DNA from 2 places in the Holdemanella sp. DFI.5.55 genome. Region 2 is predicted to be linked to the other one. Evidence: a T-box and tRNA genes for the amino acid it is inferred to sense, from the RefSeq annotation. Region 2 holds a T-box; the other holds one or more tRNA genes.
The links. The T-box of region 2 lies ahead of lysS (lysine--tRNA ligase). A T-box ahead of a tRNA ligase gene usually reads a tRNA of that ligase, here a tRNA-Lys.
Positions count from the first base shown of each region.

Region 1: it encodes a tRNA-Lys, which carries the amino acid that the T-box ahead of lysS (lysine--tRNA ligase) is inferred to sense. The anticodon was not compared.

Region 1 is NZ_JAJDMK010000045.1:1,052-9,462, reverse strand. It holds gene LJE08_RS09150 (redox-sensing transcriptional repressor Rex) at 1-464, shown strand, start outside; gene asnS (asparagine--tRNA ligase) at 697-2,052, shown strand; gene LJE08_RS09140 (hypothetical protein) at 2,110-3,396, shown strand; gene LJE08_RS09135 (ABC-F family ATP-binding cassette domain-containing protein) at 3,406-5,268, shown strand; tRNA gene LJE08_RS09130 (tRNA-Lys) at 5,351-5,426, shown strand; gene infC (translation initiation factor IF-3) at 5,655-6,206, shown strand; gene rpmI (50S ribosomal protein L35) at 6,220-6,414, shown strand; gene rplT (50S ribosomal protein L20) at 6,433-6,792, shown strand; gene LJE08_RS09110 (DUF1490 domain-containing protein) at 7,061-7,288, shown strand; gene LJE08_RS09105 (HMA2 domain-containing protein) at 7,290-7,514, shown strand; gene LJE08_RS09100 (hypothetical protein) at 7,637-7,957, shown strand; gene LJE08_RS09095 (HAD-IC family P-type ATPase) at 7,991-8,411, shown strand, end outside.
Region 2 is NZ_JAJDMK010000003.1:64,429-72,839, reverse strand. It holds gene LJE08_RS01635 (O-acetyl-ADP-ribose deacetylase) at 1-639, shown strand, start outside; gene LJE08_RS01630 (autorepressor SdpR family transcription factor) at 751-1,029, shown strand; gene LJE08_RS01625 (SdpI family protein) at 1,016-1,642, shown strand; gene LJE08_RS01620 (Mbeg1-like protein) at 1,639-2,715, opposite strand; gene LJE08_RS01615 (manganese efflux pump) at 2,770-3,327, shown strand; gene LJE08_RS01610 (TetR/AcrR family transcriptional regulator C-terminal domain-containing protein) at 3,338-3,898, shown strand; T-box leader at 3,939-4,150, shown strand; gene lysS (lysine--tRNA ligase) at 4,195-6,132, shown strand; gene LJE08_RS01600 (DUF3784 domain-containing protein) at 6,360-6,695, shown strand; gene LJE08_RS01595 (hypothetical protein) at 6,712-7,179, shown strand; gene LJE08_RS01590 (hypothetical protein) at 7,236-7,625, shown strand; gene LJE08_RS01585 (zinc-ribbon domain-containing protein) at 7,779-8,411, shown strand, end outside.

The DNA of each region.
Region 1 (8,411 bases), on a different contig from region 2:
TTGGAAAACAAGGTTACGGATACGATGTGGATAAACTGATTGAAATATTTAATAGTCAGTTAGGCGTTGATTTTGATGAAAAAATAATTTTAGTTGGTGCTGGTAACTTAGGTCGTGCGTTAATGAATTATAATAAATGGGATTATGTTGTTGGTGAAATCGCATGTGCATTTGATGTGGATCCAGCTAAGTGTGGAACACAATTTGGTGTCGAAGTATATCCGATGTCGGAGTTAGATACGAAGATTCCTGAAGGATGTCGTATTGCGATTTTAACAATTTCACATGATGTACAAGAAACAGTAGATAAATTAGTACAGTGTGGAATTAATGGTATCGTTGATTTTACGCATCAACATTTTTTAGTCCCAAAAGGGGTTGTCATTAAAAGTATTGATGTGGTATCATCAATACAAGAATTGGTATTTATTACAAATTCATTAGAAACAAAGACGCAGAAATAGAAGTCGTCCAAAACGAACATGTAAAGAGAGTCTTGTTAGGTGAAAATAGACAGTGCAAGTTTGGATTGATAACACCTGTGGAGTCGTACTGGAGAAATTAAGTAGACAGTAACGTGTGGAATGCGTTAAATTCCAATTGAGTGCATACATACGTGTGATGAAACAGGATGGTACCGCGGTAATAATCGTTCCTTTTAATTAAGGAACTTTTTTTATTTTGAAGGGAGAAACTATGTTAGTAAAAAAATTAAAAGAAACATTTGAACAGTACGATGGACAAAGTATTACTTTGCAGGGATGGGTTCGTACAAATCGTAATTCAAAGGCAGTTGGATTTATTGCGTTGAATGATGGAACAACTTTTTCGAATGTGCAGGTTGTATATGCGGATAGCTTAGAAAACTTTGATGAAGTATCAAAAATTACAACAGGTTCAGCTATGGAAGTAACAGGAAAACTTGTATGTACTCCAGATGCAAAACAGCCATTTGAAATTCAAGCCGAAAGTATTAGTGTTTTAGGATTATGTGATCACGATTATCCATTGCAGAAAAAACGTCACAGTTTTGAATTTATGCGTGAAATTCCTCATGTACGTCCTCGTGCAAATACATACTATGCTATGTTTAGATTAAGAAGTGTATTAAGTATGGCAATTCACACATTCTTCCAGGATCGCGGATTCGTATATGTACATACACCAGAAATCACTGGTAATGATGCAGAAGGTGCTGGTGAATGTTTTACAGTTACAACTCGTGAAGATGCAAAATATGACAAGGATTTCTTTGGTAAACATGCTCAACTTACAGTATCTGGACAATTGCATGTTGAACCATTCGCATTAACATATCGCAATGTTTATACTTTTGGTCCAACTTTCCGTGCAGAAAATTCAAATACAACTCGTCACGCTTCTGAATTCTGGATGATTGAACCAGAACTTGCGTTTGCGGATTTAGCCGATAACATGGATTGTATTGAAGAAATGATCAAATATTGTATCAACTATTGTTTAGAACATGCTAAAGAAGAAATGGAATTCTTTGCATCAATGATCGATAAAGAATGTATTAAACGTGTGACTCATGTTGCAAACTCTAACTTTGAAAGAATGACTTATACAAAGGCTATTGAATATTTGGAAAAAGCAAAAGATCAATTTGAAAACCAGGATATTTTCTGGGGTATGGATCTTCAGAGTGAACATGAGCGTTATATTTGCGAAAAAGTCGTAAATGGTCCTGTTTTCTTAACGGATTATCCAAAGGATATTAAAGCATTCTATATGCGTGTCAATGATGACAACAAGACAGTTGCAGCATGTGACTTATTAGTTCCTTATGTTGGAGAATTAGTTGGTGGTTCTCAACGTGAAGAGCGTTATGATGTGTTAGTGAATCGCATGAAAGAAATTGGAATGGAACAAGAGACATTACAATGGTATTTAGATTTACGTCGCTTTGGAGGATGCAAGCACTCAGGATTTGGTCTTGGGTTTGACCGTATGTTGATGTATTTAAGTGGTGTTGCGAATATTCGTGATGTTCAGCCATATCCACGTACACCTAGAAATTTAATTTTCTAATGAATTAAACAGGTATCTCGTTGATACCTGTTTTTTTGTGTGATATAAATAAGGGGTATGAAAAAAGTAAGAGTAGTTAATAATAAAAATTTAAGCACGATGATCGTCGGAGTTGTTACTATCGCTATTGTGGTTGTCTGTGTTTTTTTATATGTATCAAGGCCAACTGAAATAGATAAGTTGTCACAATCTTATTTGGATACAGTGGATGTTGAAAAGCTGCGAAAAAAGGTGGAGACAAGTTTTGATGGGTCTTATCGACTCAGTGATTATTTAGTTTATGGGGAGACGTTGTCTTTGTATAAAGATGAGTATGGTACAAAGAAAATGGATAAAATGCAAGGCAATAACATTGTTCTAAGAAATGTTATGAATGATGCCATTACAAGTTTTACATTTAATGGAAAAGTGGATTCAGGTATTGATTTAGGTTCTTTAAAAGAAGGAATTTATGAACTATATACATATGATCATTATGAAAAGGAGCGTATCTATTTTGACGATGCATTTAAGGCGAAGACAATCACGACAATGCGTCGCAATAAAAAGGTGAAAGATATTACGTTTGTGGCAGATAAAGAGGCATTAAAAGAGTATGATATTCATTTAAAGAAAAATTATACGTTTATTATTGTCACTAAGCATATCCCAAAATCCAATGTATATGATGTAGTGATCGATCCATGTGGAAATGCGATGAATTACATCTCGAATACAGTAGATTATGGTGCAAGTACATCAATTTTAGATGAACCAACTTCTTCCATGGAATTTGCGAAAAAATTAAAAAAAGAATTAGAAGAAAAGGGATTAAAGGTAAAAATCTTGCGTAAAGAAAACGAAACGCCTGGATATTATGGTGCAGATGGTCGTCCGGCTCGTGGTTATAAGGCAAAGGCTAAATTATATATTGCCTTGGGTGCAAGCTATGATGAAAATGTAGATGCGCCTTATATGATGGCAAGTCCATATACAAATAGTGGGTTGGCTAATACAATCTCATATTATATGGATCAAAGTGGCTTGACATTGTATGCGGCTAGAACGAACAGCACGCAGGAAAATGGAGTTTTATATGATTCATTTGCCGAAGATGAAAAGGGTGAAGTAAAAAAATATGAACTTTACCCACAATTAAGAGAAACTGGTGGAAGAGCAACATACACTGGTGTTTATGGTGATGAAATGAGAAATGCAAAATATAAAGATGTCTTTGGGATGTATGGATTATACTTTTCATATGCGAGCGCAATGAATTCTCAAAGTGTTGCTTATTTTAACGACAATACGGATGCGATAGCGAAAACTTTGGTGAAAGGTATTGTTAGATATTTTGAAATTTAGGGTGATAGTATGAAGTTACAATTAAGTAATATACAAAAGTCATTTGGAGCAAAAACAGTTTTGGCAGGTGCTAACTTTCAAGTGCGTGATAATGAAAAGATTGCGTTGGTTGGTCGTAATGGCTGTGGTAAAACAACATTGATGAAAACTATATGTGGACTGGAACACTATGATTCGGGTTCTCGTATGGTTTTAAATGGTACAAATGTTGGGTATTTGGCACAGATTACTTTTGTGGACGAAGAAAAGACAGTGTATGAAGAACTTTTAACGGCTTTTGACAAGGTTCGAGAATTGGAAAAGCAGTTAAATGCTCAGGCAGAAGTACTTAAAACGGATTCAAGTGAGAAGCAACTTGAAAAGTATGATGCATTGCAGACACGTTTTGAGGCATTGAATGGATATCAATATGAGGTGGAATTAAAGAATGTGTTTTTTCATTTTCAGTTTGAAGAAAGTGATTTAAATAAAAAATTGTGTGAATTTAGTTCTGGACAAAAAACGAGAATTGCGCTGGTTAAACTGTTATTGACAAAACCAGATATCTTATTATTGGATGAACCGACAAACCATTTGGATATTGCAGCTATTGAATGGCTTGAAAATTATGTGAAGCATTATCCTTTCGCGGTTGTTTTAGTGAGTCACGACCGAATGTTCTTGGATCATGTTGTAGATGAAATCGTGGAAATTGAGTTTGGTAAAACCCAAAGATATGTGGGGGATTACTCGCATTATTTGAAGGCAAAAGATGAATATCTAAAAAAGAATCATGAAGCGTATATTCGTCAGCAACAAGAGATTCATCGTTTAGAAGATTTGATTGAAAAATTCCGTTATAAAAAGAATAAGGCCGCTTTTGCCAAGAGTAAGCAGAAATATTTAGATCGCATGGATAGAATTGAAGATAGTACTTCAGATACCAGTCAGATGAAGGCTGTGTTTACTTGTGCAAGAAAAGGTGGTAAGCAGGTTCTTGAAGTGGAAGATTTACAGGTTGGTTATGATAAAGTGCTGTCTGATGTTTCTTTTCAATTATTGCAAGGACAAAGAATGGCTATCGTTGGTCCTAATGGAATAGGTAAATCAACTTTGATCAGGACTTTGGTGAAAGAACTGCCTGCGATATCAGGTAGCTTTAAATTTGGCCATCAAATTGATGTAGGGTATTTCAATCAGGAAAGTGCTCAGATGAAGTCGAATAAGAATGTATTGGATGAATTGTGGGATATGGATCCGGATGCAACACAAACACAGATTCGTAATACGTTAGCAAGTTTCCTTTTTACACAGGATGAAGTTTTTAAAGAAGTGAATGATTTGTCGGGTGGAGAAAGAGTTCGATTGGCTTTGGCAAAATTAATGTTAGAGCATGATAATGTTTTATTATTGGATGAACCTACAAACCACTTAGATATTCCGGCGAAAGAAGCTTTGGAATCCGCTTTAGAAAAATATGATGGAACGATTCTATTTGTATCGCATGACCGTATGTTTTTAAAAAAGATGGCTACACGTGTACTAGAAATGGGTTCAATCAGTAAAGTGTATGATTTGAATTACGAAGAGTACTTAGAAAAAAAGGCAAGTAATGAACTTGTGGAATCGGTTGCCAAGGTCGAAAAAGAAGCGAAGCCACAAACGGTATCTTTCACGGATTTAAAAGCAATTAAGAATCGTGTCGCAAAACTAGAAGTGCTTTTAGAGGAAGCAGAACAAGATTTAGAGGCAATGCGAGAATTGAGATATGAACCAGAATATTACCAAGATTATCGTAAGATGGAAGAGTTAGATGCGAAAATAGATGATAAACACAACGAAATTGCTGCATTGATGCAAGAGTGGGAAGAAAAAATGGCTATGTTGGAATAGAGTGTCAATTCGGCACTCTTTTTTTGAAAAAATAGTTGCATTTAAAAATATGCTGTGGTAATATAAATGAGCACTGATAAATGGACTCTTAGCTCAGCTGGCAGAGCAACTGACTCTTAATCAGTGGGTCTGGGGTTCGAATCCCCAAGAGTCCACCATTTATGTGTTTAAGTCGATTTACTCGGCTTTATTTTTTTGAAAAAAGATATTGAATAAACCATATGTGTGTGGTATTATCAATGAGTAAAAGAAATGGAAAGATAGAAGCACCCCTTCTCACCTGATGTCTAAGAGACATAGGTTCACGGCCAATTCAGTTTGAATTCGTTTAAAAAGAGTGATGGGTGTGGAATGCACCCATTTTCTTTTTGGAAAAATGAAGAAGGATGGTGTCGAATATCAATAATAGAAAAGTTGCCCCAAATAATGTAAACGATGATTTGTTTAACGAAAAGATTCCGTTTAGAGAAGTTCTTGTCATCAATGCGGATGGAGAACAATTGGGAGTTATGTCAAAAAAAGAAGCATTGGACATTGCATACAAACAAAATTTAGATTTGTTGTGTGTAGCACCCAAGGCGCGTCCGGCCGTGTGTAAAGTTTTAGACTATGGTCGTTATCATTTCGAACAACAGAAAAAAGCAAAAGAAGCTAAGCGTAAGCAACATGTTGTTGAAGTTAAATCTTTGCGTTTATCGCCGATTATCGATACACACGATTTTGAAACAAAAGTTCGTCAGACGTCAAAATGGATCGAAGCGGGTATGAAAGTAAAGATTGATATGCGATTCCGTGGTCGTTTGATCACTCGCTTGGAAGTTGGTCGTAAGATCATGAATGACTTCATCGAAGCTATGGGTGAAGTAGCTATCGTTGAGAAAAAACCTTCAATGGAAGGTAATACGATGTCAACAGTGTTGGCACCTAAAAAGAAGTAAGGAGGACTAGACTATGCCTAAAATGAAGAGTCACAGAGGATTAGCAAAACGTGTAAAAAAGACAGGTTCTGGAAAATTAAAGAGATCTCACGCTTATACATCTCACCGTTTCCATGGAAAGACTAAGAAACAACGTCGTCACTTAGCTAAACCAGGTACTGTACATGCTACAGATTACAAACGTATTAAGGAAATGTTAGTTAAGTAATTAAGGAGGATATAAAGAATGGCAAGAGTTAAAGGTGGAACAGTTTCACGCGCTCGTAGAAAAAAAGTGTTGAAACTTGCCAAAGGATACTTTGGATCAAAACATACATTATACAAAACTGCAAATGAGCAGGTAATGCATTCATTCAGATATGCATACAACGACCGTCGTAAGTTAAAAGGAAACATGCGTAAAATCTGGATTACACGTATTAATGCAGCTGCACGTATGAATGACTTATCATACTCTCGTTTAATGCACGGATTAAAATTAGCTAATATTGCGATCAACCGTAAAATGTTAAGTGAAATGGCTATTCACGATGCTGAAGGCTTCACTAAACTTTGCGAAGAAGCAAAAGCAGCTTTAAATGCATAATTAAACTGTCGTATGACAGTTTTTTTGTTTCTTGTTGACAAATTATTCTGTGTAGGGTATATCTTAAGAGATTAGATTTAACTAACTATCACTAAATGCAATTATGGAATCGCTTTTTTCACTTGTTTAATAATTTGATTTCATAAGATGAGGACATTTTAAAAATGTCCTTTTTTGTTTACAAATTGAAAAAGTAAGATTATACTAACTGTAAGTTAGAAACAACTAATTCTAACTTACATTCATAGTTCTAAGGATGATATATATTATGAAAGACGGATGGAAAAACAAAACAATGTGGACTTTTATTGGAGGTGCAGCGACAGCTCTAGCTGGGTCTAAGTTTTTAAAAAGTAACACAGCCCATGATTTAGCTGTTAAAGGTTTAGCTGGTGGAATGAAGCTTAAATCGGACACAACTTATAAGTATGAGACAATTAAAGTGGATGCAAAGGATTTATTAGAAGAAGCCAAAGTTCAACACGAAGGCGAATAAAATGAGTAGTTTTACTATTGCCCATGACATTCCGGGTCGAATGCGAATTCGCTATGGAAAGAATAAGTTTTCTAGTGTTCAGGGCGAAGTTTTAAAAAAGGATCTTTATGCATGGCCTATGATTGAGAGTGTGGAGGTCATCAACGTTACGGGTAGTGTTTTGATGTTGTATGACAAAGCACAAAAAGGTTTGTTACTGAATAAACTAAAGGATTTAGATATCTAATATCTTCAAAATGCAGATACTTCTTCGATTGTAGTTCATTCACAAACACCAGAAGCTATTGCTATGAATCGAGAATATATGAATCGGTTCTTTAAGATTATTGGTAAACGTTATTTCATTAAATGTTTTTACCAATGGGACTTGGCAATGCGATTACGATTTATAAGTCCATTCAGTTTATTCGAGAAGGATTTAATTCACTTTTACAATGTAAAATCAATGTTCCTTTATTGGATGCCACAAGCATTGGTGTAAGTTTAATTCAAAAGAATTATACGATTGCAGGAAATATTATGATGTTACTAAATATTTCTGATTTGTTAGAAGATTACACACGTAAGAAAACAAAATTGGAATTATCCAATAGTTTATCGATTCAATTTGATAAAGTGTGGATTTTAGAAGATGGTGTAGAACAAGAGATTGCCATGTCTAAGCTTTAAAAAGGGGATGTAGTCATCTCAAAAATGGGTTCTATGATTCCAATCGATGGAGAAGTCGTGGATGGAGAAGCAATGATCAATGAATCTAGCTTTACGGGAGAGCCTCTTTCTAAACATGTAAAGAAAAATGACACAGTATTTGCGGGCACTTTAGTTGAAGAAGGTAAACGGTTTATTCGTGTTCGTAATTTACAAGATGAAAGTCGCATTAGTAATATTGTTAAGATGATTGATACAAATGAATCATTAAAGGCAAGTATTCAAGCTAAGGCTGAGTATTTGGCAGATTCTATTGTTCCATTTAGTTTTTTAGGTTTCTTTGGCGTTTTAGCTTTGACAAGAAATGTAACACGCGCAACATCAGTATTGATGGTGGACTATTCTTGTGCCATTCGATTATCGACTTCCATTGCGGTTATTAGTGCTATGCTAGAAGCTAGTAAACGAAATGTTT
Region 2 (8,411 bases):
ATGGATGTTTTAAATATGGTGCATGATACACAAGGTGTAAGTGGAGTTGTATTAAATCCTTGGAAAGATTCGTATTTTTTACCAAAAGTTTTAATTGAAATGATTTTAGACAATAAGAATCTAGAGAGTGAAATCAAAGTAGTAAAAGGAGATATCACTACTTTTGATGGAGATTGTATTGTCAATGCAGCCAATGAATCGCTTTTAGGTGGCGGCGGTGTAGATGGCGCTATTCATAGAGCGGCCGGCCCCATGTTACTTGAAGAGTGTAAGCTATTAAATGGTTGTCATACAGGACAGGCCAAGATTACTAAAGGGTATGATTTAAAGGTAAAGTATGTGATTCATACTGTGGGTCCGATGTATTCGGCAAAACATGAAGATGAGCATATGTTGAGGGATTGTTATTGGAATAGTTTGAGTTTAGCTCGTAAGTATGATATTCATACAATCGCATTTCCATGTATTTCATGTGGAGTCTATGGCTATCCTGTAGAAAAGGCAGTGCCATTAGCATTAAAGACAATTGCGGATTGGTTGGATGCAAATAGTGATTATACAATGAAAATCAGTTTGTATTGTTTTGATGAAGAAACGACAAAGGAATATCAAAAATATACAACGTATCAGGGAGAATAATCTTCCTGATTCTTTTTATTATCTATTTAGAAAATTTTCTAAATATAGTTGAAATTATCAAGAAACGATGTATAATCTATTTAGAAATATTTCTAAATAGGAGGTGGTGTTTTGTTTGAAAAAACGTTTAAAGCTTTAGGTGCTCCAGTCAGAAGAGACATTTTGAGTTTATTAAAAAAAGGCAAGATGTCAGCTGGAGATATCGCAAGTCATTTTGATATGTCTCAGGCAACTGTTTCTTATCACTTATCCTTATTAAAGGATGCAGGTTTGATTTGTGAAGAGAAGGATAAAAATTTTATTTTTTATCAAATCAACGCATCTGTTTTTGAGGAGATGTTGTGTTATTTTAAGTCTTTTTTAGGAGGGAATGAAGATGTTGAAAAATAAATGGTTTCAATTTAGTTTAGCTTTGTTTGTGGTTCCATTCGTATTGAATCTAGTTTTCTATAATCAATTACCAGATGTTGTGCCAACCCATTTTGATGTAAATGGACAAGTTGATGGTACAATGCCTAAGTTTATGGGTTTATTTGGTATGTTGTTTTTGTGCTTGGCAATTCATGTATTTACTTGTTTTGTGACGGTAAAAGATCCAAAGCGAAATAATATTCCAGATTTTATGATGAATATTCTATTTATGATTTGTCCAGTTGTTTGTATTGTGACAAGTATGACAATTATTTATTTTGGCTTGGGGTATTCTTTTGATGTTAGTTTTGTGATGAATATTTTAGTTGGCATTTTATTGATTATACTCGGTAATTATTTGCCAAAGGTAAAGCGAAATTATGCGGTTGGAATTAAAACTTCGTGGTCTTTGAATAGCGATGAAAACTGGGTGTTGTCAAATCGTGTAGGTGGCTATTGTATGGTCATTGCTGGAATCTTATATATAGTACTTGGATTACTTGGTTATGTGACAATGGGCATTGTTGTGATTCTTGTAGCGACTATTATTCCGTGTATCTATAGTTATATATTATTTAAGCGAGGAATTTAGTTTCCTCGCTTGATTTCGTTTTGAATGCATTTGAATAAGACTTGAATGGTTTCACTAATCATTTTCTTCGTTTGACTATCCATATTTTGAATGGATTTGACCATCTCAACCATATCGATATTCTTCCTTAAATCTTTTGGGTTTTCATAATCTGAAAAGATAGAGTAAATGGTATCAATAACTTGTTTGCGAGTATTGATATCAATGGATTTAAGCCATTTTGATAGTGTGGATTGTGTATGTTTGGATAGTTGATCATTTTGTTCTAGATAAATAAAGTCACCATTTTCAACGCACCACGTAAATGGATCATGTTGAAGGATGGATATGGCATCACTTTGGATGATTTGATAATTATTTGTTTCTTCAAGTAAGAGTCCAATAACACTCGATTGTGGTATGGTCTTGAATACTTTCTTATTAGTTTGATAAGGTGTAAGAAATCCAGGCCCATCATGGTTGTATGTACAATAAATTGGATTGTGTGTATGGATAGTGGCATAAAGTGCTAAGTTAGCTCCTTTGGAGTGTCCTCCTAAGATGAGTTTGTGTTTTGTCTTATAGTTGTTTACATAGTTTAATGCAGAAATTTGACTGGGAATATTTTCTTGAAAACATAGATTAAAATCTTCTTTCCATCCCACAAAACTTGCGTCTGTACCGCGAAAGGCAATGTAGTCTGTTTGGTTGGGCAAATGAAAAGTCATAGCACAGAATTGTTTTTCGTTGTCTTTGTCAAAATTGGTTTGTAGATGAGAAATCGTAATAGCTTCATATCGTAGTGAATGAATCGTTTGAAGGAATAATTCCTCGTTTAATTCGGGTACTCGTGTATTAGTACATAAATCATTAATTTCATTTTCAAATTCATTTAATAAATGGACTTCGGATTCAACATCAATAGTGGAGTTTTCAAATTTAATATAGGAGATTTGTGAGAGAATCAAAGAGTCCACATTATTAAATGGGTATTCTTCAAGGGTTAAATTTCCGTATTCTTTGATGTGGTCAATGATGTTTTTCATAGGTTTATTGTAGTGCATAAATACATTTAATGAAATATGTTCATCCATAATTTTAAAATTTTTAAAGTTCGTATACAATAAAGTTAGTGAGGGTGGATTGTTATGTTGATATTTGGAATTTTGAGTATTTGTCTGAGTTTAGACGTATTTGTATGTGCACTAGAACAGGGGGCTTCAATTCGTAATATTCGCTTTTCAAAAGCATTGGTTTATGGATTGATTTTTGCGCTATGCAGTTCGGGTATATTTTTATTAGGACATGGAATGTCCACATATATTTTTGGACGTCCTTGGGCAATATTGAATAAATATGTTGCGATATTTGTCTTTTTGATTCTTGGAATTGGAATGGTCATCTATAGTTTTAAGCGTGGAAAGTTTGTGGAAAGACTACAAGAGTTTGATACAAAACAAATTATTAAATTGGCTCTTATTGGAGGACTGGACTGTTTCTTTGTTGGAGTTGGCTGTTATTATATGAATCTTCCTTATTTGATGGAGTCTTTAGTCTTATTTTTAATTGTACTTGCTGGCTATATGATTCATTTTTATATTGGATATTATAATGGGGCCGGATATCAAAAGGCTTATTATTTTCTTTGCGGAATCGTATACTTATTTATGAGTTTATCGTTAATTTTTAGATTAATTCGATTGTAGAGGTGATTTCATGACATTTAATGAAAAGGTGACGATGAAAGATCTTCTGAGTGAGGGATTGTATATTTTGATGCAACAAAAGCCTTTCGAAAAGATCACAATCAAACAGATTTGCGATAAAACAGGTGTTATTCGTGGAACTTTCTATAATCATTTTATGGATAAGTATGAGGCTTTAGAATACTTGATTCATCGTATGTTTTATAAAGGAATGGAGCATGAATCAAATCCTCAAATTATAAAACACATCTTTCAGACTGTAAGTGATAATCGTGATTTTTTTAAGTCTTGTTACAGAATCACAGGACAGAATGGTTTTGAAGATTTAATGAGTAATGTGTTTAAAGAAATATTTAGAAATGTATTTTCTTATTTAGATGTGACTGGTATGGATTCAAGGTTCACAGTAGATTTTTTAGTGGATTATTATGCGAATGATTTATTATACTTTTTAAAGTATTGGATTTCTCATGATTTCGAACCGGATGTAGAAACATATTATGCCAAGATCGATGTTTTATTTAAAAACTGTATTAAAGAATTAAATATTCGATATATGGATAAATCTTAAATTGACAAATTGTGTATTGTCTAGTAGGATAAGAGCGTATAAAAAGGCAATGAAGAGGGCGAGTACCTTTTAGAAATACTTTAGAGAGCTTTTGGTTGGTGAAAAAAAGTGTAGGACTAATTGGGAATAAAGACTTGGAGCTATTTGTATTTCCTGCATTAAAGGAAGAGCTGTTTATAGACAGTGACTAAGGCTGGGCAAAGTGATTTGTTTGGTAAATTAGGGTGGTAACACGAGCACTTCGTCCCTTTGTGGCAAGTGCCTTTTTTTATGGATAAAAGAAAAAGGAGAAAACAATGGAAAAGTTAACGCAACAAGAACAAGTTCGTCGTCAAAAGATGCAAGATTTGATTGACATGGGTATTGATCCATTTGGATCTCGCTATGATCGTACTTCAAATTCGGGTATTATTACTTCATCTTATGGAGACAAGACAAAAGAAGAATTAGATGAATTACAAGTAACAGTTAAGATTGCAGGTCGTATCATGACGAAGCGTCGTCAGGGTAAGGCTGGTTTTATGAACATCCAGGATCGTGAAGGTCAAATTCAGATTTATGTTCGTAAAGATGAAATTGGTGATGATCAATATGAAATCTTCAAGAAAAATGACATTGGAGATATCGTAGGTATTGAAGGTACTGTCATGAAGACAGATCATGGACAATTGTCTGTTCGTGCTAAAAACTATACACACCTTTCAAAATCACTTCGTCCTTTACCAGAAAAATTCCATGGTTTGACAGATGTTGAAGAGCGTTTCCGTCGTCGTTATGTAGACTTGATCATGAATCCAGAGGCAAAAAGAATTGCCTTAACTCGACCAAAAATTATTCGTGCAATCCAACATTATTTGGATGGTCAAGGTTTAGTGGAAGTTGAAACTCCAGTTATGCAACCAATCTTAGGTGGTGCAAGTGCTAGACCTTTCGTAACGCACCACAACACATTAAATATGGACTTCTATTTGCGTATTGCGACTGAATTACCATTAAAGCGCTTAATCGTTGGTGGTTTAGAAGGTGTTTATGAAATTGGACGTTTATTCCGTAATGAAGGTATGGATGCGATGCATAACCCTGAATTTACTACAGTAGAAGCGTATGTTGCCTATAGCGATTTACACGGAATGATGGACTTGATTGAAGGTTTATTTGATTCTGTTGCAAATGAAGTATTGGGTACTACAGATATTACATATCAAGGAACAAAATTATCATTAAAGGCTCCTTTTAAACGTATTCACATGGTGGATGCGATCAAAGAAGCTTGTGGTGTAGACTTCTGGCAAGATATGAGTTATGAAGAAGCTTTGAAATTAGCTGAGGAACATGATATCGAAGTTGAAAAGATTCAAAATACAGTTGGACACATTATCAACTTATTCTTCGAAAAATATGTTGAAGAAACTATTGTACAACCAACATTTGTATATGGTCACCCAACATCCATTTCTCCATTAGCTAAGAAGAATACGAAGGATCCTAGATTTGCGGATCGTTATGAATTGTTCATTTGTGGACATGAATATGCGAACGCATTCTCTGAATTAAATGATCCAATTGATCAAAGAGAACGTTTCGAAAAACAATTAGAACTTCGTGAATTAGGTGATGATGAAGCCAACGAAGTGGATACAGATTATGTAGAAGCATTGGAATATGGTCTTCCTCCAACTGGTGGTGTAGGACTTGGAATTGATCGTTTCGTAATGTTGTTGACAGATCAAAGAACAATTCGTGAAGTATTATTATTCCCGACAATGAAGTCCTTAGATGGTGTAAATAAGAAAAATGATGTAAATAATACAGCTTCTGAAGCACCTGAAAAAAATGTAAAAACTGAGTCTGAAAAGATTGATTTTTCTAAGGTAAAGGTAGAGCCTTTATTTGAGGAATTTGTTGATTTTGATACATTCAGCAAGTCAGATTTCCGTGCAGTAAAGGTTAAAGAGTGTGTTGCAGTACCGAAGTCAAAGAAACTGTTACAGTTTACTCTTGATGACGGAACAGGCACAGACAGAACCATTTTAAGCGGTATTCACGCTTATTATGAGCCTGAAGAACTGGTTGGAAAGACGCTTATCGCTATCACAAATCTTCCACCGAGAGCTATGATGGGCATTGACTCTTGCGGTATGCTCCTCAGTGCTATCCACGAAGAAGAAGGCGAAGAAAAGCTCCATCTTCTGATGGTTGATGACCATATTCCGGCAGGTGCAAAGCTCTATTAAGATGATGTAAAGATGTACCGTTTTACCGAATAGACGGGACGTACTTCATTTGATAAAAAACTAAAAAAACAGCGATTTACATCAAACTTACATCAATTGATGCAGAAATCGGTGCAAGTAAGAAAAAATCGCATAATTAGTGCAATGAGTGGGCAATTCCAATCGGAGTTGCCCATTTTTAAAACAAACAGAAATACAAATCGGAGTTTGAAGCGGAGGTATGTATTATGAATATAGGATTTTGGTCGTGTATAATTTTGGTAATACCATTTCTGATTATAGGTGTGTTATTTGCGATTTTTAAGGAAAAAGCAGCAAAATTTGTTTCAGGATTTAATTCATTTTCTAAAGAAGAACAGGCATTGTATGATAAAGCTCATATCTCTCGTGATATAAGAAATCAGTGCTTTATGTGGGCTATTATAATGTTGGCAGGAGCATTATTATCCTGCTTTTTAACCCCATATATAGCTATACCAACCTATATTATTTGGTTAGTTCTGTTTTTTAGAGAAGTCCACTTTGATAATCATAAAGCGTTTGAAAAATATTTATTAAAGTAAATTCCGGTTTGGAGAATTGAGAAAATCAGAGTTTGTGATGGTAGATAATATGGAATGGTTTAATGTTTTTGGGCTGATTTTTATTGCAGTCATTATGATACCCAATGTTGTATTTGCGATTAAGTGCAAAGATGGATTTGATAATAAGTGGAACAATAAATATGTTGAGGTCACAGAACAAGTAGGGAGATTGGGTTGTTTCGGATTCATGATAATCAATATTCCGGGAACTTGGTTCGGGTGGTGGTCTGACGAAGCATTTGCACTATATCTGATTGTAGATACCATATTGGTAATGCTTTATTGTGCTATTTGGATTATATGTTTTAAGAAAAACAGCGTTTTCAGAGCATTAGCACTTTCTATTATTCCTTCAATGTTGTTCTTATTTAGTGGTATTATGAGTAGGTCAGTGCTATTGATTATTGCATCAGTATTATTTGCACCAAGTCATATTGTGATTTCATATAAAAATGTAAAATGATGGAGATAGTATGTTGCAGAAGGACATAAAGAAATAGTTTTGGGGAGGTGCTTTAAATGGAATTGAATATAAATTCTCCGGCTTATTTTACAAATCATTATGGAGTAGATGATGAGGTATATAGATATTGTCAGAATCTACATAATTACTTCAAAACAAAAGAATACAGTGAAACTTTAACTATAATTGGAATAACACCCATTGTTGCTCCAAAGGAAGTATATAATCAAGGATTATGGAAAGAGAAAGTTCAAATAGTATCTTTGGGAACTTGTGCAATGATTGATGTTAGAATGGATTTTGAAAGCTATTATAATGCAGATAGTGATGGAAAAATTCAGTTAATTGAAGAAATGCTTATCAAAGCTATAAAAAAGGTAAAAACAAAAGGAAAATTTGATTTAGAAAAATTCAAAGAAGATTTATTGAATTGCAAAGCTTATTAAATGATGATAGATTTTAAGCTTATAAAACTTGCCCTTTGAGAGAGGAGAAATCCTTTTCTCAAAGGGCTTTTTCTATTTATACGGATATTCGCAAACTACAAGATAAAGCTAAAACTTCATATACTCTAAGCACAAGGAGGTTGAGGTTTGGCTATGAATAACAGTTTAGCAGAAGTACACCCGGAACTTGTTTCGGAGTGGTCAGAGAAGAATTTACCGCTTACACCTGATGACATTACTTTCGGTTCAAATAAAAAAGTATGGTGGAAAGGTGCTTGCGGTCACGAATGGCAGACAAGCGTTAAGGCTCGTTCCAGTGGAGAGAAATGCCCGATATGCTCCGGTGCGAGAGTGATTGCAGGTATTAACGATTTGGCGACATTAGAGCCATTACTGGCAAAGCAGTGGTCGAAAAAGAATAAGATAAAACCGACAGAGGTTTCTATTGGTTCTCATAAGAAAGTAATTTGGAAATGTGAGAAAGGTCACGAATGGGAAGCTGTCGTTAAGAGCAGGACAATAAATAAAACTGGTTGCCCATATTGCTCCCACAATAAAGTGTTGGCAGGATTTAATGACCTTGCAACGCTTCTGCCGGATATAGCTGCCGAGTGGTCGGACAGAAATTATCCGTTACTTCCAACTCAGGTTACGGTCTTTGCAAATCGTAAGGCTTGGTGGAAGTGTAAGGATTGTGGCAGAGAGTGGAACACCCTTATTTCTACCCGTTCTGGTGGCAGTAAATGCCCGTATTGCAGTGGGTACATATTCCTGAAAGGGTTTAAC